DNA from 2 places in the Pseudomonas sp. DSP3-2-3 genome. Region 2 is predicted to be linked to the other one. Evidence: predicted binding sites of a transcription regulator. Region 2 holds the regulator's gene; the other holds the start of a gene.

Region 1 (11,857 bases), on a different contig from region 2:
AGGCGTTGCAGTATCGGCTTTCGAGTAACTGAATGCGCGGGGCGACATGATCTTTGTGGGAGCGAGCTTGCTCGCGAAGGCATTGTTTCAGACCGAAGAGCCAGTCGGATGTACCTATTCGCGAGCAAGCTCGCTCCCACAGAGTTAAAAGGTCATCTGAACCGATCAACCTCAGTACGCAATTCCGCCGCCAGCGCATTCAACTCTTCGGCAGTCACTGCCAGATGGGAGACCACTTCGCGCTGTTCGGTGTTGGCCATGGCGATGCTTTGCAGGTTGCTACTGAGCAAGGTCGCGGTGCTGCTTTGTTCCTGGGTAGCAGTGGTGATAGCGGCAAACTGTTCACCGGCGGAACGGCTTTGTTCGTCGATCTGGGCCAGCGCGGCGGCGACCTTGGCGTTGCGCGACAGACCTTCCTGCATCAACACGTTGCCCTCCTGCATCGTGCTGATGGCGTTGCCGGTTTCCTGCTGGATGCTGGCGATCATGCCGGAAATCTCGTCGGTGGCCTTGCGCGTACGTGAGGCGAGGCTGCGCACTTCGTCTGCCACCACCGCAAATCCACGGCCCTGTTCACCGGCGCGCGCCGCTTCGATAGCTGCGTTGAGGGCCAACAAGTTGGTCTGATCGGCAATCGAGGTAATCACACCGACGATGCTGCCGATTTCCTGTGAGCGCTGCCCAAGCGTATCGATGACCGTAGCGGTGCTGCTGAGCGACGAAGCGATCTGCTCAAGGGAAGCGGACGCTTCCTGCATCGAGGCGCGACCGATACGGGTTTGCTGGGCATTTTCACTGGCCAGACGTTCGGTATTGCCCATATTGTCGGCGATGTTCAGGGAAGTGGCGCTGAACTCCTCAACGGCACCGGCCATGCTGGTGATTTCGCCGGACTGCTGCTCCATGCCTTCATACGCACCACCCGACAAGCCGGACAATTCGTGGGCGCGGCTGCTGACTTGCTGCGCGGCAGTGCGGATGTGAGAAACCATGGTCGACAAGGCCTCGCCCATCTTGTTGAAGCTGCCCGCCAACTGACCGATTTCGTCGTGACTGGACACATTCAGGCGCACGCTCAGATCACCGGCCCCCAAGGCTTCGGCCTGACGCACCAGATCGGACAGCGGCTGCAGTTTGCTGCGCAACAGCCAGATTGCCGAACCGACCGCGATAAACATGGCCAGCAGACTGCCAATCGCCAGCTGCGTGCCGACGCTCCAGGTCACCGCGCTGATTTCAGCTTTCGGCATGCTCGCGAGCACCGTCCATGGGCCGTCCTTGAACGGCTGGGCAACGCTGTAGAAATCCTGAGCGGTGTCGTTCCAGAACTGACCCTTGCCCGGTTGCTTGACGACGTCAGCGACGGTTTTGCCTGCCTGCTCCGGAGCTTGCGCGCCTGCCGGTGGAACCAGCCAGCGGCCTTGGTCATCCAGCAGCGCCAGTGAGCCCGTGGTGCCGATGCGGAAATTCCTCAGGTTTTCGAACTGAGCATTTTGCGCATCGGTGTAATCAAAGCCGACAAACAGCACTGCAATGACTTTGCCGCTGGTGTCACGCACCGGGGAGTATTGCGTCATGTAATTGCGATCGAACAACACGGTTTTGCCGACATAGCTTTGTCCGGCGATCAAGCGGTCATACGCAGGACTCTTGTGGTCCAGTTGCGTACCAATGGCTCGCGTGCCGTCCTGTTTGGTCACCGACGTACTGATCCGGATAAAGTCGTCGCCGCTGCGCACGAACACCGTGGCAACCCCGGCTGTCAGTTGGCGGAAGCTGTCGACTTCGGTGAAGTCATTGTTCAGGGCTGTGGCGCCTTCATACAGACCCGGCGTCTGCACCCCGGCGACCGTGACAGGTTTGTCGGCCTGAACAGTCAGGCCACCAGCGAAGCGTTTTTCAAACAACCCGGCCAGGCGCTGGGTGCTGTCACGCAAGGTGCTATGAAAGGTGGTGAGCTGATCCGCCAGCAACCGCGCTTCACTGCCCATATGCTCTTCACGAATGACGAGGTTGGCAGAGTCCAGTGAACGCAACGCAAAAACGGTACTGCCGCTGATGACAACCGCCAGAATAACGGCCAGAGCTATACCGAGTTGCGAGGCAATTCGAGCGCGGGGCTTTGACATAAGGGCTCCTGACCAAACAGCTAGAATCTTTAGATCCCGAATGACTGTTCAGTAAATTATCTATTTGATTTTTAGGGCTTTTCGTTGGCTTTTTGGTACGAATGCTCCCATGCCCTCAACATCGGCCACTCAGATGAATACTTGAGCGCACCCGTCGGATTAGCAAACGATTGCGATACTGAAATCCGCCGACCATCTACTTGAGAATTTCCACGTCCGGCAACTCCATGGCCTGGACTTCGCTTTGCAGAAAATCACCCAGTCGACGCAGCCGCTCTGTCCCGGGCCTCGTACGCGGCCAGACCAGATAATAATCCTCGCCGCTGTGCACGGCGGTGCGCCACGGCAGGCTCATGCGACCGTGCGCCACGTCCTCGGCGACCATCAGCAAATCGCCCATCGACACCCCATAACCTCGGGCGGCAGCGATCATGCCCAGCTCCAGCGTATCGAAGACCTGGCCGCCCTTGAGTGATACCTGCGCTGACAAACCCGTGCGTTCCAGCCAGGTTCGCCAGTCGCGGCGATCCGGTGTCGGGTGCAGCAGTTCGGCGCTGGCCAGACGCTCGATATCCCAGGGCAGCTCTTCAAGCAAGCTCGGCGCTCCGACCGGAATCAGCAGTTCAGGGAACAAGTAAATCGCTTCCCAGTCCGCCGGAAAATGCCCGCGACTGAGCAATACCGCGCAATCAAAGGGTTCCTGACTGAAATCCACCACATCGATTTCGACCCAGGCGCTGGTCAGCTGAACTTCGTTACCGACTTGCAGATGGCGAAAACGGCTGAGCCGCGCCAGTAGCCAGCGCATGGTCAAGGTCGGCGGAGCCTTCATACGCAGCACACCTTCGTCGCTCAACAGCGTGCTGCACGCCCGCTCCAGCGCCGAAAACCCGTCCCGCACGCCGGGCAGCAAGGTGCGTGCGGCCTCGGTAAGTTGCAGGGTGCGACCCTTGCGTTGAAACAATCGGCAGGCGAAATGCTCTTCCAGCGTACGAATGTGTCGGCTGACCGCGCTTTGCGTGATGGATAACTCTTCGGCAGCGCGGGTGAACGAGCTGTGCCGCGCGGCCGCTTCGAATGCACGAAGCGCATAGAGAGGAGCAAGACTACGGGCCATTCAGATCTTTCCTGCTGCGGGGAAAGCTAACTTTAGCTCATATCCGCAAGCATGAGTTTTACTCATGCAACTGATCTGATTTATCCCTTTGTGCATGCGCGGCTAATTGTCGAGAATGTGCCGCTCATCAATACCTTCGAATTCGAGCACCATCGCCATGCAACAACCTGCCATCAAAGAACTCTGGATCATCCTGCGCCTGGCCGGGCCGCTGATCGCTTCACAGATGGCGCACATGTTGATGGTGTTCACCGACACCGTGATGATGGGCCAGATCGGTCCCGAGGCGTTGGCGGGCGGCGGCTTGGGCGCAGCCAGTTACAGCTTCATTTCGTTTTTCTGCGTTGGCGTCATGGCCGCGGTCGGCACGCTGGTCGCGATTCGTCACGGCGCAGGCGACAGCAGAGGCGCGACCCAGCTGGTTCAGGCCGGTATCTGGCTGGCGTGGGGCATGGCGCTGATTGCGATGTTGATACTGTGGAATCTGGAGCCGATTCTTCGACACCTGGGCCAGACCGAAGACAATGTGCACATGGCCGGTCAGTTCCTGATCACTTTGCCGTTGGCGCTGCCGGGTTTGCTGACCTTTATGGCGCTGCGCGGTTTCACCAGTGCGCTGGGGCGTGCCGGGCCGGTCATGGCTATCAGCCTGGGCGGCGCGGCCGCCAACTTCGGCCTCAACTATGCGTTTATTCACGGCCTGTTCGGGTTGCCGTACCTGGGCTTGATGGGGATCGGGCTGGTGACGGCGATCGTGACCAACGTCATGGCGCTGATCCTTGCGCTGCACATTCAGCGGCATCCGGCTTATGCGGCTTATCCGATTCGCCAGGGCTTCTGGCAGCTATCGCGCAGCCATCTCAAAGAGCTGTGGCGCCTGGGCTTACCCATTGGCGGCACTTACGCTGTAGAAACCGGGTTGTTTACGTTCGCCGCGTTCTGCATGGGTGCAATGGGCAGCACGCAGATGGCTGCGCACCAGATCGCGCTGCAAACGGTATCCATGGCGTTCATGATTCCAGTGGGCATTTCCTACGCCGTGACCATGCGCATCGGCCAGCATTACGGTGCGGGCAATCTGTTGCTGGCCCGGACCGCCGGGCGTGCGGGCATCGTCTTCGGCGGCAGCGTGATGCTCGCGTTCGGCGTGCTGTTCTGGCTGGCGCCGCACCTGATCATCGGGCTGTTCCTGGACATCAATGACCCGGCGTTCGCCGACATTGTCGATCTGGCGGTAAAACTGCTGGCGATTGCCGCCTGGTTCGAAATCCTCGATGGCACGCAAACCATCGCCATGGGTGCCATTCGCGGTTTCAAGGATGCCAAGACCACCTTCCTGATCGGGCTGGCCAGTTATTGGCTGGTCGCAGCACCTGCGGCGTGGATTCTGGGTTTCTATATGAATCAGGGCGCAGTAGGCGTGTGGTGGGGCCTGGCGCTCGGCTTGCTGTGCTCGGCACTGGCGCTGACCTATGCGTTTGAGAGGAAGACTTCGCGGTTGTTACGGCGCGAAGCGGGTGCGGCAGTGGTGGCTTGAACGCGGTTCCGGGCCCGTTGGACCGCAGTTAATTCAAGCGATTTTCCTGATCAAAAACTACTCAACGACCGCGAAACACCTTGATCGAAGGTCAGGAACTCAATCAGACCCGGCATCGCCAGCGGGCGGCTGATGAGGTAGCCCTGTACCTGATCGCAGCCAAAACTGCGCAGCAAGGCCAGTTGCTCGACGTTCTCGACGCCTTCGGCCACCACTTCCAGGCTCAGGTTGTGAGCCAGATTGATCATGGCGTGGACCAGCTTGCGGTTTTCTTCGCGCTGCTCCATTTCCGCGACGAAACTTCGGTCGATCTTGAGCAGCGCAATGGGCAGGCTGTTCAGATGCACGAACGACGAAAAGCCGGTGCCAAAGTCGTCCAGGGAAAAGCGCACGCCGAGCCTGCCCAGCGCATCCATGGTGTGCTTGACCAGATCGCTACGGCGCATGACGGCGGTTTCGGTCAGCTCGAACTCCAGCCATTGCGCATCGACGCCACGGTCGGCAATCAAACGGCTCAACGTCGCCAGCAACTGATTGTCCTGAAACTGGCGGAACGACAGGTTGATTGCCATGTGCAGCGGCGGCATGCCGAGTTCGCGCAGCGCTTGCATGTCGCGCAAGGCTCGGGAAATCACCCAGTAGCCCAGCGGCACAATCAAGCCGCTTTGCTCGGCCAGTGGCACGAATTCGCTAGGCGGCAACAAGCCACGTTCCTTGTGACGCCAGCGCACCAGCGCTTCCAGGCCTACGATGCGCCCGCTGGTCAGGCAAAGCCTGGGTTGATAGTGCAATTCCAGCTCGTCACGCCGCAGCGCCCGACGCAGTTCGCTTTCCAGATCGGCGAGGCTGCGGGCATTGCGATTGATGCGTTCGTTGAAGACATGAAAGGTGCAGCCCTGAACACCTTTGGCCTGTTGCATGGCGATGTGTGCATGCCACATCAACGGATCAGCCCCGGCCAGGGCGCGCGAGTGGGCGATTCCCAGGCTGCAGCCGATCAGCAGGCTTTCGCCATCGACCCAGTACGGCTCGGCCAGCGCTTCGGTGATGCGTTCAGCCATCCACTCGGCGCGGCGTGGCGCCCGCCGCGTGTCAATTAACAAGGCAAATTCGTCACTGCCCAAACGGGCTATCTGATCGCCAACTTCCAACTGGCTTTTGAGGCGCGCCACGACCTGCAGAATCAACCGATCACCCGCCTGATGACCAAGGGCATCGTTGGCGCGGCGGAAATTGTCCAGATCCAGATGCCCAAGGGCCAGCCCACGGCCTTCGTTTTCCAGCAAACGCGCGGTCAGCAACGTCTGAAAACCCTGGCGATTGGCGATGCCGGTCAACGTGTCCTGTTCGGCCAGGCGTTGCAGTGTGTCTTCCAGCAAGCCTTTTTCGCGGACATGCCGCAGGCAGCGGCGCACGGTGTCAGTCGTCAGGCTGCCGCGCACCAGCCAGTCGACAGCGCCGACCGGTCCGACAGGCGGTTCCTGCTCCAGCAGCATTACGACGGGCAAACTGCAGCGCCCCGGCGCAGGTTGCAGCGCGGGCGTGGTCAGCAATACCGTATTGCTCTGGTCGACAATATGCTCGCTGACCTCACTCCAGTCCGCGCCACACAGCAATTCAATGCCATCCAGCGGAACCAGGCAAACGCGCAGCAATGCTTGCCATTCCGGCTCTTGGGCCAGCAATAACAGTCGCACGGGTTGGAAAAGCGTAGACAAGCTAGCTCCCTAGGCTCGTCAAGGACGAGCAAAAAAGCCCAAAGAAGCGGGGCCAAACCAGCGCCTTTACAGCGCACTGGTACGCAAATGTAACAAAACTTACAGGATTAGATAGCGCAGCGATATTTAGTGCAAGTACAGGGGCGGACGGTGGCCGCACAAACGTCGCAGCCTGTTAAAATGCCCGCCCATTTCGCTTGTGACCCTCTCCCTGTTATGTCCCGACTCAATCCCCGGCAACAAGAAGCCGTGAACTACGTCGGCGGCCCTCTTTTGGTGCTCGCCGGCGCAGGCTCCGGCAAGACCAGTGTGATCACGCGCAAGATTGCTCATCTGATCCAGAATTGCGGCATTCGTGCCCAATACATCGTCGCCATGACTTTTACCAACAAGGCTGCGCGGGAGATGAAGGAGCGGGTCGGCACCTTGCTGCGCGCTGGCGAAGGCCGTGGCCTGACCGTTTCCACCTTCCACAACCTGGGCCTCAACGTGATCCGCAAGGAGCACACGCGGCTGGGCTACAAGCCGGGCTTCTCGATCTTTGACGAGACTGACGTCAAAGCGCTGATGACCGACATCATGCAGAAGGAGTATTCCGGCGACGATGGGGTCGACGAGATCAAGAACATGATCGGCTCGTGGAAAAACGACCTGATCCTGCCACCCGAAGCCCTGGCCAACGCCCGCAACCCCAAGGAGCAGACCGCCGCCATCGTCTACACCCACTATCAGCGCACGCTCAAGGCGTACAACGCAGTGGATTTCGACGACCTGATCCTGCTGCCGGTGAAACTCTTCCAGGAACACGCCGACATTCTCGAAAAGTGGCAGAACAAGGTCCGTTACTTGCTCGTCGATGAATACCAGGACACCAACGCCAGCCAGTATTTGCTGGTGAAGTTGCTGATCGGCATGCGCAACCAGTTCACCGTGGTGGGCGACGACGACCAGTCGATCTATGCCTGGCGCGGCGCGCGGCCGGAAAACCTGATGCTGCTCAAGGACGACTATCCGTCGCTGAAAGTGGTCATGCTGGAGCAGAACTACCGCTCCACCAGCCGCATCCTGCGCTGCGCCAACGTGCTGATTTCCAACAATCCCCACGCCTTCGAAAAACAGTTGTGGAGCGAGATGGGTCATGGCGATGAAATTCGCGTGATCCGCTGCCGCAACGAAGACGCCGAAGCCGAGCGTGTGGCCGTGGAAATTCTCAGCCTGCACTTGCGCACTGATCGGCCTTACAGCGATTTTGCGATTCTGTATCGCGGCAACTATCAGGCGAAACTGATCGAGCTAAAACTCCAGCACCATCAGGTGCCGTATCGTCTGTCAGGTGGCAACAGCTTTTTCGGACGTCAGGAAGTGAAAGACCTGATGGCGTATTTCCGTTTGCTGGTAAACCCGGACGACGACAACGCCTTCCTGCGCGTGATCAACGTGCCGCGTCGGGAAATCGGCTCGACAACCCTGGAAAAACTCGGCAACTACGCCACCGAGCGCAAGATTTCGATGTACAACGCCACCGACGAAATCGGCCTGGGCGAGCATCTGGACAGCCGCTACACCGACCGTTTGCAGCGTTTCAAACGCTGGATGGACCGCGTGCGCGAGCAATGCGCCCAGGACGACCCGATTGGCGCGCTGCGCAGCATGGTCATGGACATCGATTATGAAAACTGGCTGCGGCAGAACAGCTCCAGTGACAAGGCCGCCGATTACCGCATGGGCAACGTCTGGTTCCTGATCGAGGCGTTGAAAAACACCCTCGAAAAAGACGAGGAAGGCACCATGACCATTGAGGAGGCCATCGGCAAGCTGGTCCTGCGCGACATGCTCGAACGTCAGCAGGAAGAGGAAGACGGCGCCGAAGGTGTGCAGATGATGACCTTGCACGCCTCCAAGGGCCTGGAATTTCCTTACGTGTTCATCATGGGCATGGAAGAGGAAATTCTCCCGCACCGCTCCAGCATCGAAGCCGACACCATCGAGGAAGAGCGGCGCCTGGCTTACGTGGGCATCACCCGCGCGCGCCAGACGCTGGCGTTCACCTTTGCCGCCAAGCGCAAGCAATATGGCGAGATCATCGATTGCTCGCCAAGCCGCTTCCTCGACGAACTGCCCCCGGACGATCTGGCCTGGGAAGGCAACGACGACACACCCACTGAAGTGAAAGCCGTGCGCGGCAATACGGCATTGGCGGATATTCGTGCCATGCTCAAACGCTAGAATTGACTTTTTTTGCGCACATCAGCGCAGCCGAGGAACCGACGTGGAAGCACTGCACCAGAAAATTCGCGATGAAGGCATCGTCTTATCCGACCAGGTGTTGAAGGTCGATGCGTTTCTCAATCATCAGATCGATCCTGCGCTGATGCAGCTGATCGGCGATGAATTCGCCACGCTGTTCGCCGACTCGGGCATCACCAAGATCGTTACTATCGAAGCCTCGGGCATCGCGCCGGCGATCATGACCGGCCTGCGGCTCGGCGTGCCGGTGATCTTCGCCCGCAAGCATCAATCCCTGACGCTGACGGAAAACCTGCTGTCGGCCACGGTGTATTCGTTCACCAAGCAGACCGAAAGCACCGTCGCCATTTCGCCACGGCATCTGAACAGCAATGACAAAGTGCTGATCATCGATGACTTCCTGGCCAACGGAAAGGCGTCCCAGGCGCTGATTTCGATCATCAAGCAAGCCGGCGCAACCGTTGCCGGGCTGGGCATCGTGATCGAGAAGTCATTTCAGGGCGGCCGCGCCGAACTGGACGCCCAAGGTTATCGTGTCGAATCGCTGGCACGAGTGAAGTCCCTGGCGGGCGGGGTTGTTACATTTTTGTAGGCAATTACTAACATGTGGGACCGGATTTATCCGGGAAGACGGCATTTCTGACGACCAAATGCAGTGAATGAACCGGCCTCTTCCCGGATAAATCCGGTCCCACGGGGTTCTCATCAGTCAGACGAGTCCCCTCCTACCAGAATCCTTGTTTGCTGGCAGGGTGTCGGGAATACCCAACCCGCCAGCCTCAACAACCGTTTTGGAGACCCCATGATCATTGGCGAGCGCTTGTACATCGAAGCATTGTTCGATCCTCTCACCTCGACCATCAGTTATCTGGTCATGGATCTGGGCAGCAAACACTGCGCCCTGATCGATAGCGTGCTGGACTACGACCCCAAGTCCGGGCGTACCGGCACCGAGTCCGCCGACCGCTTGATCGCCCGCGTTCGGGAGCTGCAGGCATCGGTGCAATGGATTCTCGAAACCCATGTCCACGCCGATCATCTTTCCGCAGCCGCGTACCTGAAAGACCAGCTGCAAGGGCAGATCGCCATCGGCAGTCATATCACCCAGGTGCAGAAAGTGTTCGGTGCGCTGTTCAACGCGCCGGGCAGTTTCGCCCGCGATGGCAGCCAGTTCGATGTGCTACTGGGCGACGGCAGGTCATTCCAGATCGGCACGCTTGAAGCGCGGGCGATGCACACGCCTGGCCACACTCCGGCGTGCATGACCTACCTCGTGGAAGTGGCGGGCGAAACCGTGGCGTTCGTTGGCGACACCTTATTCATGCCCGACTACGGCACCGCGCGCTGCGACTTTCCCGGCGCCGACGCCCGCACGCTGTATCGCTCGATTCATAAAATCCTCAGCCTCCCGGCCAGCACGCGACTGTTCATGTGCCATGACTACCTGCCAAACGGCCGCGAACTGCGATACATGACCACCGTTGCCGAGCAGCGCGCCGACAATATCCACATCCACGAAGGCATTGATGAAGAAGCCTTCGTGAAAATGCGCGAAGCCCGCGATGCGACCCTGGACATGCCCGTGCTGATCCTGCCTTCGGTGCAGATCAACATGCGCTGCGGCCACCTTCCGGAGCCGGAAGAAAACGGTATCAGTTACCTGAAAATTCCGCTGAACGTCCTTTGAACCGGCCACTCATTTCTGGAATCGATGCCATGCAAACACCCAATGACCTCCGGCGCCCAGTCATCATTGACGGCGACGCGACCGGCATTGCGGACGGCGCATGAACGAGCACCAACTCCTGGGCGCAGGCCTGGGCACGTTGATCGGCGCGATATTGGCGTTGACCGGGGCCGGTGGCGGCATTCTCGCCGTGCCATTGCTGGTGTTTGGTCTTGGCCTGTCGATGGTCGAGGCCGCGCCCGTGGGATTGCTGGCAGTCGGCCTGGCGTCGGCGGTCGGTGCGATTCTGGGTTTGCGCGAAGGCATCGTGCGCTATCGCGCTGCGGGCTATATCGCCAGCATCGGCATCGTCATCGCGCCGCTGGGGTTGTGGCTTGCCCATCAACTGCCGAACACGCCGCTGGCGCTGCTGTTCTCGGCGGTCTTGATGTATGCCTGCGTGCGAATTTTCCGCAAAGCCAGCTGCGAACTGCGCCACGGTCCGTCAGCCACCCGCCCGGATTTTCTGCCCTGTGTCCTGAACCCGCTGCAAGGTCGCTTGCGCTGGACCATGCCGTGTCTGCGCGCGCTGACGCTGACCGGCATGCTGGCGGGCCTGTTATCCGGATTGCTGGGGGTTGGCGGCGGCTTCGTGATAATCCCGGCGCTGACGCGCTACACCGACCTGAACATGAAAAGCGTGGTGGCCACTTCATTGGCGGTCATTGCCCTGGTTTCCCTCGGCAGCGTGATCACCGCAACGCTGAGCGGCGTGATGCACTGGGCCGTCGGCGCGCCATTTGCAGCAGGCGCGGTGGTCGGCCTGGTCGCCGGACGGCAGATTTCCCGCTACCTCGCCGGGCCGCGATTGCGGCAGCTGTTTGCCGTGGTGGGAATCGGTGCGGGGCTGATGTTGGTGGTGAGTGTGATGTCTGCCTGATGCTGACGGAACGCAACTCGTTGGAGCGGGGCCGGTGTTTGTTTCCCGACAGCGGAGTCTGGACGACCGGGAATCTCCTACACGGATTGTGATCCGGCCGTGCTCTGCAACCCTGCCAACAACAATCGCTGATACAGCTCTTCCTTCAAACCCTGCGGTTGATCGAGTTGCATGCGCTCAAGCTGCGCCGGGAATGCCGAAGGTTCCGGGGCGTCCAGCGTGGCTTTGCCCAGTTCGAGGATTTCCGTGAGCTTGAATTTGCTCTCCAGCCAGTTCAGCGCCCTGAGCAAATCGCGCTCTTCAATACTGAAGTCGCAGCCCAGCGGGTATTCGGTAAACAACTGCGAAAACTGCTCGGCAATCGCCTGCAAGCGCTCGGGGGAGTTCTGCGCGAAGCGCGGGTCGAGGCGGAAATCCTTGGGCAGCTTGCCGATTTTTTGCGCCTGCTCGATCAAGCCCACCTGGAAACGCGAGTCGCTGATATTGAGCATGGCTTCGATGAC
Region 2 (11,857 bases):
CTGATCGAGTTGCTCAAGAGTTTCGGCAAGTTTCTGATTGTTCTGGTCGTCGCCCTGGTGGTGCTGGACAAGGATAAGGCCGACCTGATCTCCATCGCTCACGAACCTCTGGAAATGGCGATTATCCACAGCTTGCAGGTGGTTGGCTGGAGCACGCTGTGGATGGCCTGCGGTCTGATGATCATTGCCGCCATCGACGTGCCGTATCAGATCTGGGAAGCGCACAAGAAGCTGTTGATGACCAAGCAGGAAATCCGCGACGAGCATAAGGATGCGGAAGGGCGGCCGGAGGTCAAGCAGCGCATACGCCAGTTGCAGCGTGACATGTCCCAGCGTCGCATGATGGAGTCGATCCCCACTGCGGATGTGATCATCACCAACCCGACCCACTTCGCCGTCGCCCTCAAATACGATCCGGAGCAGGGCGGCGCGCCGATGCTGGTGGCCAAGGGTACGGATTTCATCGCCTTGAAAATCCGCGAAATCGGCGCCCACCATCAGATTCTGATTCTCGAATCGCCAGGGTTGGCGCGCTCGATCTATTACAGCACTGAGCTGGACCAGGAGATCCCGGCCGGGCTGTATCTGGCGGTGGCTCAGGTGCTGGCGTATGTCTATCAGATTCGCCAATTCCATTCGGGTCGCGGCAAACGGCCCGATCCGTTGGGGGATATCTCCATTCCGCCGGATTTGCAGCGTGATTCCTGATTGCGTTGCGCACAGCCGTAGGGGCGAATTTATCCAGATTCCGTTGGAGATTCTATGTCTGGGGGCAACCGCCAGGCGCCGCAGATGTATTGTCTGAACCGACGCCTTCCCGGCTAAAGCCGGTCCCACTGGATCGCGCTGATTGTGTGGGACCGGATTTATCCGGGAAGACGGCATTCCAGTAGACACAAATACAGCGGCTGTACGTCCTATCGTGAATGTTGCGTAGATCCGTTGGCGAGGCTTGCCCGCGAATCGATTTGGCGCACGCCTCAATCTCCGACTAAAGCTGACGCACCTTGAATGGCGCTGCGCCAACAGCATTTGCGGTGCGGCTTAGTCCGGTTTCGCCCTGACGGTCGACCCCCTTTGTTTCGGCAAAGGGGGGAAACCATTCTGCGCTGACGTCCGGCCCCTGCTTCGCAGGGGTTCCTTCGACTCCGGTGCCGTGGTGTGGGTACGCGCCGACGCGCGTTTGGCGGTGTCTACCAGATCGCGGCACGGAAAAGCGAAAATCAAAAGCCGAAGCCTCGGTTTCGTTACGACAGGTTGAGTCGCAATAGCCGACGCCACGTCCTACAGCCAATTCCCCAAATAATGGCCCTTTGTCCACTGTTGGAAAGCTTCTTGCAATAGGTCAATTCAGGTCGCCTTCGGCGTCAAAGTTTTGGTTTAGTGCAGGTGAAGAATCGGTGGATCGCTCTCAATTAATCAGTAGCGCACGCAGTAATCTCGCGGGTCTCGGTCGGGGCCAGTTAGGTGTGCCGTTGTTGCTGTTGGTCATGATGGCAATGATGATGTTGCCAATGCCGCCGTTCCTGCTGGACGTGTTTTTCACCTTCAACATCGCGCTGTCGATTGTGGTCCTGCTGGTCTGCGTCTACGCCTTGCGCCCTCTGGATTTCTCGGTATTCCCCACCATTCTGCTGGTGGCGACGCTGCTGCGCCTGGCGCTCAACGTTGCCTCGACGCGCGTGGTCATGCTCCACGGTCAGGATGGTCACGCCGCAGCCGGCAAGGTGATCCAGGCCTTCGGTGAGGTGGTTATCGGCGGTAACTACGTGGTCGGTATCGTGGTTTTCGCGATCCTGATGATCATCAACTTTGTGGTAATCACCAAGGGTGCCGGGCGGATTTCCGAGGTCAGCGCGCGTTTCACCCTGGACGCCATGCCCGGCAAGCAGATGGCAATCGATGCCGACTTGAACGCTGGGCTGATCGATCAGCCTGAAGCCAAGCGTCGCCGTCTCGAAGTTGCCCAGGAAGCCGAGTTCTACGGCTCCATGGACGGTGCCTCGAAATTTGTTCGCGGTGACGCCATCGCCGGTCTGTTGATTCTGTTTATCAACCTCATTGGCGGCATTCTGGTCGGCATGCTGCAGCACAACATGACGTTTGCCGATGCGGGCAAGATCTACACCCTGTTGACCATCGGTGACGGTTTGGTGGCGCAATTGCCATCACTGCTGCTGTCCACCGCTGCGGCGATCATGGTGACCCGTGCTTCCGGTTCGGAAGAAATGGGCAAGCTCATCAATCGGCAGATGTTTACTTCCCACAAGGCGCTGGCGGTTTCTGCCGGGATCATGATTGTCATGGGCCTGGTCCCGGGCATGCCGCACTTTTCCTTCATCAGCCTCGGGCTGGTGGCGGGCGGTGTCGCTTACTTGCTGTGGAAAAAGCAGAACGTGGTCAAGGTCCAGGCGTTGGAAGAGGTCAAGCGCCAGCAGGAAATGCTGCCGTCGCCAACCCGGGTTCAGGATTCCAAGGAGCTGGGCTGGGATGACGTGACCCCCATCGACATGATCGGCCTGGAAGTGGGCTACCGCCTGATTCCGCTGGTGGATCGCAATCAGGGTGGTCAGTTGCTGGCGCGCATCAAGGGCGTGCGCAAGAAGCTCTCTCAGGAGCTAGGCTTTCTCATGCCCACTGTGCATATCCGTGACAACCTGGATCTGGCGCCCAGTGCCTATCGTTTGACACTCATGGGCGTGACCCTGGCCGAAGCCGAGATTTACCCGGACCGGGAATTGGCGATCAACCCCGGTCAGGTGTTCGGCACCCTCAATGGCATTACCGCCAAGGACCCGGCGTTTGGTCTGGAAGCGGTCTGGATCGAAATCAGTCAGCGCAGTCAGGCGCAGTCCCTGGGTTACACCGTGGTGGATGCCAGTACGGTAGTGGCAACGCACCTTAACCAGATTCTTTATAAACACTCTCATGAGCTGATTGGGCATGAAGAAGTCCAGCAATTGATGCAATTACTGGCTAAAAGCTCGCCAAAACTGGCTGAAGAGCTGGTTCCGGGGATTCTTTCGCTGTCGGCGTTGCTCAAGGTCCTGCAGTCGCTTTTGGCCGAACAAGTGCCTGTTCGCGACATTCGCAGCATCGCCGAGGCCATCGCGAACAATGCCATGCGGAGTCAAGATACCGCCGCGTTAGTCGCGGCAGTACGCGTCGGATTAAGCCGTGCAATCGTGCAAAGCATTGTAGGGATTGAGCCGGAGCTGCCAGTTATCACTCTGGAGCCAAGGTTGGAACAGATATTGCTCAATAGTTTGCAGAAGGCAGGTCAGGGTCAGGAAGAAGGCGTTCTGCTTGAGCCAAGCATGGCTGAAAAGCTCCAGCGTTCGTTGATCGACGCGGCGCAGCGGCAGGAGATGCAGGGTTTGCCGGTTATTCTTTTGGTTGCAGGCCCGGTTCGCGCCATGTTGTCACGCTTTGGACGACTGGCTGTGCCGAACATGCATGTGTTGGCGTATCAGGAAATTCCTGACAACAAGCAAGTCACCATCGTAGCGACTGTCGGGCCTAACGGCTGAGGTAGTGAGTCATGCAAGTTAAGCGATTTTTCGCCGCCGATATGCGTCAAGCCATGAAACTGGTTCGCGATGAGCTGGGCGCAGAAGCGGCCATCATCGGCAACCGGCGGATTGCCGGTGGCGTGGAGCTGACTGCTGCGCTGGATTACAAGCTGTCTGCCCTGGCGCCTCGCGTGCCGAACATCGAGCTTGAAGACGAACTGCGCAAAACCCAGTCGCGGATTGTTTCCGCTCAGGCTGAACTGAACAATCGTGGCGACAGTGACCCGTCAGTCAACCGTCAGTTGTTCGCCGGCATGCCGCTCAGCGCTGCCGACACGCATATCGAACCGACACTTGAAGAACCACCGCGTCCATTCGTGCAAGCTCAAGCAGCCCCGTCCGAACCGGCTGGCGGCCAGCGCGCTTACGAAAACATGCGCTTCGAATTGAATGGTCTGCGTGAACTGCTGGAAGTCCAGCTGGGTTCGCTGGCCTGGAATCAACTGCAAGGCAGCCGTCCGCAGCAGGCCAATCTGTGGCGTCGCCTGCAACGTATCGGTCTGTCCGGCCCGCTGTCCCGCGATCTGCTGGCGATGGTCAGCGAAATTGAAGAGCCTCGTCAGGCCTGGCGCATGCTGCTGGCGCACCTGGCGCGGATGATTGCCACCCCGGAAATCGAGCCCCTTGAAGAGGGTGGCGTGATTGCCATGGTCGGCCCGGCTGGCATGGGTAAAACCACCACACTCGCCAAACTGGCAGCGCGCTATGTGTTGAAGTACGGCGCACAGAATATCGCTCTGGTGAGCATGGACAGTTTTCGCATCGGCGCTCAGGAGCAACTCAAGACTTTGGGTCGCATCCTCAATGTGCCGGTGACGCATGTCGATCCAGGCCAGTCGCTGGCTCAGGCACTGGAGCCGCTGCTGCGCAAACGCGTGGTGTTGATCGACACCGCAGGTCTGCAAGCCAGCGATCCGGCCCTGCGCATGCAACTCGAAAGCCTCGCCGGGCGTGGCATCAAGGCGCGTAATTATCTGGTGTTGGCAACGACCAGTCAGAAGCAAGTGCTGACCGCGGCCTACCACAGTTACAAACGTTGCGGTCTGGCCGGGTGCATCCTGACCAAACTGGACGAAACCGCCAGCCTGGGCGAAGTGCTCAGCCTGGCGATCAGTCATGAGCTTCCTGTTGCCTACCTGACTGACGGACCGCGAATACCTGATGATTTACACCTTCCGCGTCGGCACCAATTGGTGACTCGTGCGGTCAATGTGCAGATGCAGGAAGAGCCTAGCGAAGAAGCGATGGCGGATATGTTTGCCGACCTGTATCACAACCCCAGCAAGCGGGTGGGTTAGGTGAAACGAACTACTGGAATTTACCTGCATCGATGGTCTGCCACGCATTGTTCCTCAGCGAACGTGCAGCCCCCAATGTGGCTTGGGTCTACGCAAGACAAGGTAATGAAATAACATGGGCAGCATGCATCCCGTACAGGTGATCGCGGTGACCGGCGGCAAAGGTGGCGTCGGTAAGACTAACGTGTCAGTGAACCTCTCGCTGGCCTTGGCCGAGCTTGGCCGGCGCGTCATGCTGCTGGACGCTGACCTTGGCCTGGCCAATGTCGACGTGTTGCTGGGGCTTACGCCCAAGCGCACCCTTGCCGATGTCATTGAAGGCCGTTGCGAATTGCGCGACGTACTGCTTCAAGGGCCGGGCGGGATTCGCATCGTGCCAGCCGCTTCCGGCACGCAGAGCATGGTGCATCTGACGCCGGCGCAGCATGCCGGTCTGATTCAGGCTTTCAGCGATATTGGCGATAACCTTGACGTACTGGTCATCGATACGGCCGCCGGCATTGGCGAGTCGGTGGTGAGCTTTGTGCGGGCCGCCCAGGAAGTCTTGCTGGTGGTGTGCGACGAACCGACCTCGATCACTGACGCCTACGCGCTGATCAAGCTGCTCAACCGCGACTACGGCATGAATCGCTTCCGGGTCCTGGCCAACATGGCCCAGAGCCCGCAGGAAGGCCGCAACCTGTTTGCCAAGCTGACCAAAGTGACCGACCGTTTCCTCGATGTTGCCCTGCAATACGTCGGCGCCGTGCCTTACGACGAGTGCGTGCGCAAGGCGGTGCAGAAGCAGCGTGCCGTTTACGAAGCGTTCCCGCGTTCCAAATGCTCCCTGGCCTTCAAGGCCATCGCGCAGAAAGTCGACACCTGGCCGCTGCCGGCCAATCCGCGCGGTCATCTTGAGTTCTTCGTCGAGCGACTTGTCCACCAGACATTTGCGGGGCCTGTCCAATGACAGCCAGCGGCTATCAGATGTATAGCAAGACCTCCAAGAACTCTCAGTACGAGCTCATCGAGCGCTATGCGCCGCTGGTCAAGCGCATCGCCTATCACTTGCTGGCGCGTTTGCCGGCCAGTGTCCAGGTCGAGGACTTGATCCAGGCCGGGATGATCGGGCTGCTTGAAGTGTCGACCAAATACGACTGCACAAAAGGCGCGAGTTTCGAAACCTATGCGGGTATCCGGATTCGTGGCGCGATGCTCGATGAAGTGCGCAAAGGTGACTGGGCACCACGTTCGGTTCACCGCAATACGCGCATGGTCAGTGACGCAATTCGCTCAATTGAAGCTAAAACAGGTCGTGACGCTAAAGATCACGAGGTTGCGGCCGAACTCCAATTGAGTCTCGATGATTATTACGGGATTTTGAACGATACCCTGGGCAGCCGCTTGTTCAGTTTCGACGACCTGTTGCAGGACGGCGAACATGAAGGGCTGCACGAGGACGGCGCAAGCGGTTCGCTTGAGCCGTCGCGGGATCTGGAAGACGAACGTTTCCAGGCCGCGTTAGCAGATGCGATTGCCAATTTGCCAGAGCGCGAGCGACTGGTGTTGGCGCTGTACTATGACGAGGAGCTGAATCTCAAGGAAATCGGTGAGGTCCTTGGGGTCAGCGAGTCGCGAGTCAGCCAGTTACACAGCCAGTGCGCAGCTCGTTTGCGAGGGCGTTTGGGAGAGTGGCGAGCGCGTTGACAGGTATGGCGCATCCGTAGGGTTGCGCTGTGCGTGTAAGCCGGCTGTGCAAAGCGTTGTGTGGGGAGATGGACAAGGCGGGAACCGGTCATTGGCGCTACTGCGAGCTGTTGGAAGGTGGTTTACCTCTCTGGCGGCAAGTCGAGCTGCTGCCCGGTTTCTTGACTGTTGATTTACCAAGCCCGTCGTCGTTTTAGTACAGCCGATGTGAGCTGTGCCGGTATTGATTGAACAGCGCGTTCAGGTGCTGAACGCGTTAAAGACTGCTTGGAGGTCGAATTGGACAAGAACATGAAAATCCTCATCGTTGATGACTTCTCAACGATGCGGCGGATCATCAAAAACCTGTTGCGTGATTTGGGATTCACCAACACGGCCGAAGCCGATGACGGACTCACCGCGCTGCCAATGTTGCAGAGCGGTGCTTTCGACTTTCTGGTCACTGACTGGAACATGCCAGGCATGTCCGGCATCGACCTGTTGCGTCAGGTGCGCGCCGATGAACGACTCAAGCACCTTCCGGTGCTGATGGTCACGGCCGAAGCCAAGCGCGACCAGATCATCGAAGCGGCCCAGGCTGGCGTCAACGGTTATGTCGTGAAGCCATTTACGGCCCAAGTGCTGAAAGAAAAGATCGAAAAGATCTTCGAGCGCGTCAATAGCTGATGTTTGCCGCGAGGGCGCTATGGAGCATAAAGAGACATCTCAGGGCGACTTTGAGTCAACCCTGAAAAAACACGCGCATGAGCTGGTGATGTGCCTTGAAAAAGGCCGTTTCGGCGAAGCCGTGCAATTGATCCATGAGCTGAACCAGACGCGTGATCGCGGCTTGTATCAGGAAGTCGGCAAGCTCACCCGCGAGCTGCACAGCGCGATTGTCAATTTCCAGATTGACCCGAACATGCCTCAGGCCGAAGAAGTGTCCCAGATCACGGATGCTACCGAGCGTTTGTCGTATGTTGTCAGGCTTACCGAAAATGCGGCCAACCGCACGATGGATCTGGTTGAACAAAGTACGCCCTTGATGAATGGCTTGAGTAACGACGCCAAAGCGTTGAGCCAGGACTGGGGACGTTTCATGCGTCGGGAAATCGGCGCTGAAGAGTTTCGTGAGCTGGCCAAACGTGTCGACGGCTTTTTGACGCGCAGCGAGCGGGAAACTCACGAAGTCGCTGCCCACCTCAATGACATTCTGCTGGCTCAGGATTACCAGGACCTTACCGGTCAGGTCATCAAGCGCGTCACGCAATTGGTCACTGAAGTTGAGAGCAACCTGCTCAAGTTGGTGCTCATGGCCAGTCAGGTCGATCGCTTTGCAGGCATCGAACATGACGATGAATCCATCCTCGCAGAAAAAGATCCACAAAAAGGTCTCTCTCAGGGTGAAGGTCCGCAGATTCATGCCGATAAACGGGAAGACGTTGTGTCCGGACAGGACGATGTAGACGATCTGCTATCGAGCCTTGGCTTCTAGGTCTGTTGACGGTTAATTTTAGGGAGCACCCCAATGAGCTTCGGCGCCGATGAAGAAATCCTTCAGGATTTTCTGGTAGAGGCCGGCGAAATTCTGGAGCAATTGTCCGAACAGCTGGTCGAGCTGGAAAGCCGACCTGATGATGCTGACTTGCTTAATGCAATTTTTCGCGGTTTTCACACTGTAAAAGGCGGCGCCGGCTTCCTCCAGCTCCATGAGCTGGTGGAGTGCTGCCACATCGCCGAGAACGTCTTCGACATCCTGCGCAAGGGTGAACGTCGCGTCGACTCCGAATTGATGGACGTGGTGCTCGAAGCACTGGATGCGGTCAACGGTATGTTCAGCGAAGTTCGCGAGCGTACCGAAGTCACACCCGCCACGCCGGAATTGCTGGCGGCGCTGGCGCGTCTTGCCGAGCCTGCAACCGCAGACGAAGTAGCCGCTGCGCCCGCTCCGGCAGTGATCGAGGAAGCGCCGCCTGCTTCCGACGAAATTACCGACAACGAATTCGAACTGCTGCTGGACTCGCTGAATGCGGTCAAGGCTCAGGCAGCCGAGTCAGCCAGTGCGCCTGCTGCGGCAGCGCCGGTTGCTGCCCCTGCTTCGGCAGCGGCCAGCGATGAAATCAGCGACCAGGAATTCGAATCGCTGCTCGATCAATTGCATGGCAAAGGTCAGTTCGCGGTCGATGCCGTCGCAACGCCAGTGGCTGCTGCGGCTCCGGCTGCCAGCACCGGCGCTGCGGCGAGCAATGAAATCACCGACGATGAATTCGAAGCCTTGTTGGATCAGCTGCACGGCAAGGGCTCGTTTGACGCCACTGCTGCGGTAGCGCCTGCGCCTGTCGTTGCAGCGCCGGCTGCTCCGGCTGCTTCGAAAAGCAATGAAATCTCAGATAACGAATTCGAAGACCTGCTGGATCAGTTGCACGGCAAAGGCAAGTTCGAGCCTGAAGCCATAGCTGCTGCGCCAGTCGCGGCAGCTGTTGCCAAGCCAGCGCCTGCTCCGGTTGCCGCAGCCAAACCGGCGCCAGCTCCGGCTCCGGCAGCTGCGCCAGCGCCCGCCAAGGCCGCTGCACCTGTTCCAGCCAAGGCTCCGGCTGCGGCGAGTCCGGACAAGCCGGCTTCCGAAGCGGAAACCACTGTGCGGGTTGATACCGCGCGGCTGGACGAGATCATGAACATGGTCGGCGAGCTGGTACTGGTGCGTAACCGTCTGGTGCGCCTGGGCCTGAACAGCGGCGATGAAGCCATGTCCAAGGCGGTGTCCAACCTGGATGTGGTCACCGCCGATCTGCAGACTGCGGTGATGAAAACCCGCATGCAGCCGATCAAGAAAGTTTTCGGGCGCTTCCCGCGTCTGGTTCGCGACCTGGCCCGCCAGCTCAAGAAAGAGATCAACCTGGAACTGGTCGGCGAAGAAACCGACCTGGACAAGAACCTCGTCGAGGCCCTTGCCGATCCGCTGGTCCACTTGGTGCGCAACGCGGTCGACCACGGTATCGAAACCCCGGAAGAACGCGAAGCCTCAGGCAAGTCCCGTGGCGGTCGTGTGATTCTCTCGGCGGAACAGGAAGGCGACCATATCCTGCTGTCGATTTCCGATGACGGCAAAGGCATGGACCCCAATGTCCTGCGCGCCATCGCGGTCAAACGCGGTGTGATGGACAAGGACGCGGCCGATCGCCTGAGCGACAGCGACTGCTACAACCTGATTTTTGCACCGGGTTTCTCGACCAAGACCGAGATTTCCGATGTGTCGGGTCGTGGCGTGGGCATGGACGTGGTGAAAACCAAGATCGCCCAGCTCAACGGCACGATCAATATCTACTCCACCAAGGGCCAGGGCTCGAAGATCGTCATCAAGGTGCCATTGACCCTGGCGATCATGCCGACGCTGATGGTGATGCTCGGCAACCAGGCTTTTGCTTTCCCGCTGGTCAACGTCAACGAGATCTTCCACCTGGACCTGTCGACCACCAACGTTGTCGATGGTCAGGAAGTGGTCATCGTGCGCGACAAGGCGCTGCCACTGTTCTATCTCAAGCGCTGGCTGATCAGCTCGGCCGCTCACGAAGAGCAGCGCGAAGGTCATGTGGTGATCCTGTCGGTCGGCACCCAGCGAATCGGTTTTGTCGTCGATCAGCTGGTAGGTCAGGAAGAAGTGGTAATCAAGCCGCTGGGCAAGATGTTGCAAGGTACGCCAGGCATGTCGGGCGCCACCATTACCGGTGACGGTCGCATTGCCTTGATTCTCGATGTACCGAGCATGCTCAAGCGTTACGCCGCCCGGCGTATTTGATTCCGGTGTCGCGGGCGACGTCTGTCGCCTGCGTAACCTAATGGAGTGTTTATGGCAGTCAAGGTCCTGGTGGTGGATGATTCCGGTTTTTTCCGCCGCCGCGTCACGGAAATCCTTTCTTCGGACCCGAACATCCAGGTTGTCGGTACGGCAACCAACGGCAAGGAAGCGATCGAGCAAGCTCTGGCGCTCAAGCCTGATGTGATCACCATGGACTACGAAATGCCGATGATGGATGGCATCACTGCCGTGCGTCATATCATGCAGCGCATTCCGACCCCGGTATTGATGTTCTCCTCGCTGACTCACGAAGGTGCCCGCGTTACGCTGGATGCACTGGACGCCGGCGCGGTGGATTTCCTGCCCAAGAATTTCGAAGACATCTCGCGCAACCCCGAGAAGGTCAAGCAAATGCTGTGCGAAAAAGTGCACAGCATTTCTCGCAGCAATCGGCGTCTGGGCAGTTACAGCGCGTCAGCACCGACACCGGCGGCGCCTGCGCCGGCCACCACCAGGCCCGGCACGCCTGTCACGGCGCGCAGCACTCTGGCCTCGCGTCCATCGGCTTCGTCAGCGCCAGCCGCGGCAAGCAGCCACGCGCCTTCGTCCCCGGCACCCAAACGCAAAGCCTACAAACTGGTCGCCATCGGCACGTCCACCGGCGGCCCGGTCGCGCTGCAACGGGTCCTGACCCAACTGCCCGCCAACTTCCCGGCGCCTATTGTGCTGATCCAGCACATGCCCGCAGCGTTCACCAAGGCGTTCGCCGAACGCCTGGACAAGCTGTGCCGCATCAACGTCAAGGAAGCTGAAGACGGTGACATCCTGCGTCCGGGGCTGGCCTTGCTGGCGCCGGGTGGTAAGCAGATGATGATCGACGGCCGTGGAGCGGTGAAGATTCTGCCCGGTGACGAGCGCCTCAATTACAAACCCTGCGTAGACATTACCTTCGGTTCCGCTGCCAAGTCCTATGGCGACAAAGTGCTGGCCGTGGTGTTGACCGGCATGGGCGCTGACGGCCGTGAAGGTGCGCGCCTGCTCAAGCAGGGCGGCAGTCACATCTGGGCTCAGGACGAAGCGAGCTGCGTGATCTACGGTATGCCCATGGCCATCGTCAAAGCCGACCTGGCCGACGCGGTGTACAGCCTGGATGATATCGGCAGGCATCTGGTCGAGGCGTGTATCTGATGGATGTATTGAGTCTGATCGGCCTGACCCTCGCATTTGTTGCAATCATTGGCGGTAATTTTCTCGAAGGCGGACATCTGGGCGCGTTGCTCAATGGCCCGGCGGCGCTGATCGTGCTGGGCGGGACGCTCGGTGCGTCGATGCTCCAGTCACCCATGAGCGCGTTCATGCGCGCCATGCAAATTGTCGGCTGGATTCTGTTTCCGCCGCGCATCGACCTGGCAGGCGGCATCGACCGGGTCGTCAACTGGAGCCTGACCGCGCGCAAGGAAGGCCTGCTCGGTCTGGAAACGATTGCCGACACCGAACCGGATTCCTACGCCCGCAAAGGCTTGCAA

Evidence for each region. Region 2 encodes FliA, which starts transcription of late flagellar genes. Its sites were predicted from a motif close to CTAAAGTTTNNNNNNNNNNNGCCGNTAA; they were not measured.
Region 1: ACP7E4_RS29410 (methyl-accepting chemotaxis protein) is a predicted target of FliA. The motif match lies at 2,248-2,275, and genes of this name have one in related genera.

What each region holds. Positions count from the first base shown of each region.
Region 1 covers NZ_JAFCXH010000052.1:9,431-21,287, reverse strand. The annotation lists partial or broken gene ACP7E4_RS29415 (YifB family Mg chelatase-like AAA ATPase) at 1-32, shown strand, start outside; gene ACP7E4_RS29410 (methyl-accepting chemotaxis protein) at 153-2,129, opposite strand; gene ACP7E4_RS29405 (LysR substrate-binding domain-containing protein) at 2,326-3,246, opposite strand; gene ACP7E4_RS29400 (NorM family multidrug efflux MATE transporter) at 3,404-4,783, shown strand; gene ACP7E4_RS29395 (putative bifunctional diguanylate cyclase/phosphodiesterase) at 4,834-6,501, opposite strand; gene rep (DNA helicase Rep) at 6,718-8,727, shown strand; gene ACP7E4_RS29385 (xanthine phosphoribosyltransferase) at 8,771-9,340, shown strand; gene ACP7E4_RS29380 (MBL fold metallo-hydrolase) at 9,551-10,435, shown strand; gene ACP7E4_RS29375 (sulfite exporter TauE/SafE family protein) at 10,536-11,354, shown strand; gene ACP7E4_RS29370 (acetyl-CoA hydrolase/transferase C-terminal domain-containing protein) at 11,432-11,857, opposite strand, start outside.
Region 2 covers NZ_JAFCXH010000006.1:198,267-210,123, reverse strand. The annotation lists gene flhB (flagellar biosynthesis protein FlhB) at 1-708, shown strand, start outside; gene flhA (flagellar biosynthesis protein FlhA) at 1,401-3,530, shown strand; gene flhF (flagellar biosynthesis protein FlhF) at 3,542-4,870, shown strand; gene fleN (flagellar synthesis regulator FleN) at 4,986-5,819, shown strand; gene fliA (RNA polymerase sigma factor FliA) at 5,816-6,556, shown strand; gene ACP7E4_RS09845 (chemotaxis response regulator CheY) at 6,848-7,222, shown strand; gene ACP7E4_RS09840 (protein phosphatase CheZ) at 7,242-8,030, shown strand; gene ACP7E4_RS09835 (chemotaxis protein CheA) at 8,064-10,331, shown strand; gene ACP7E4_RS09830 (protein-glutamate methylesterase/protein-glutamine glutaminase) at 10,383-11,519, shown strand; gene ACP7E4_RS09825 (flagellar motor protein) at 11,519-11,857, shown strand, end outside.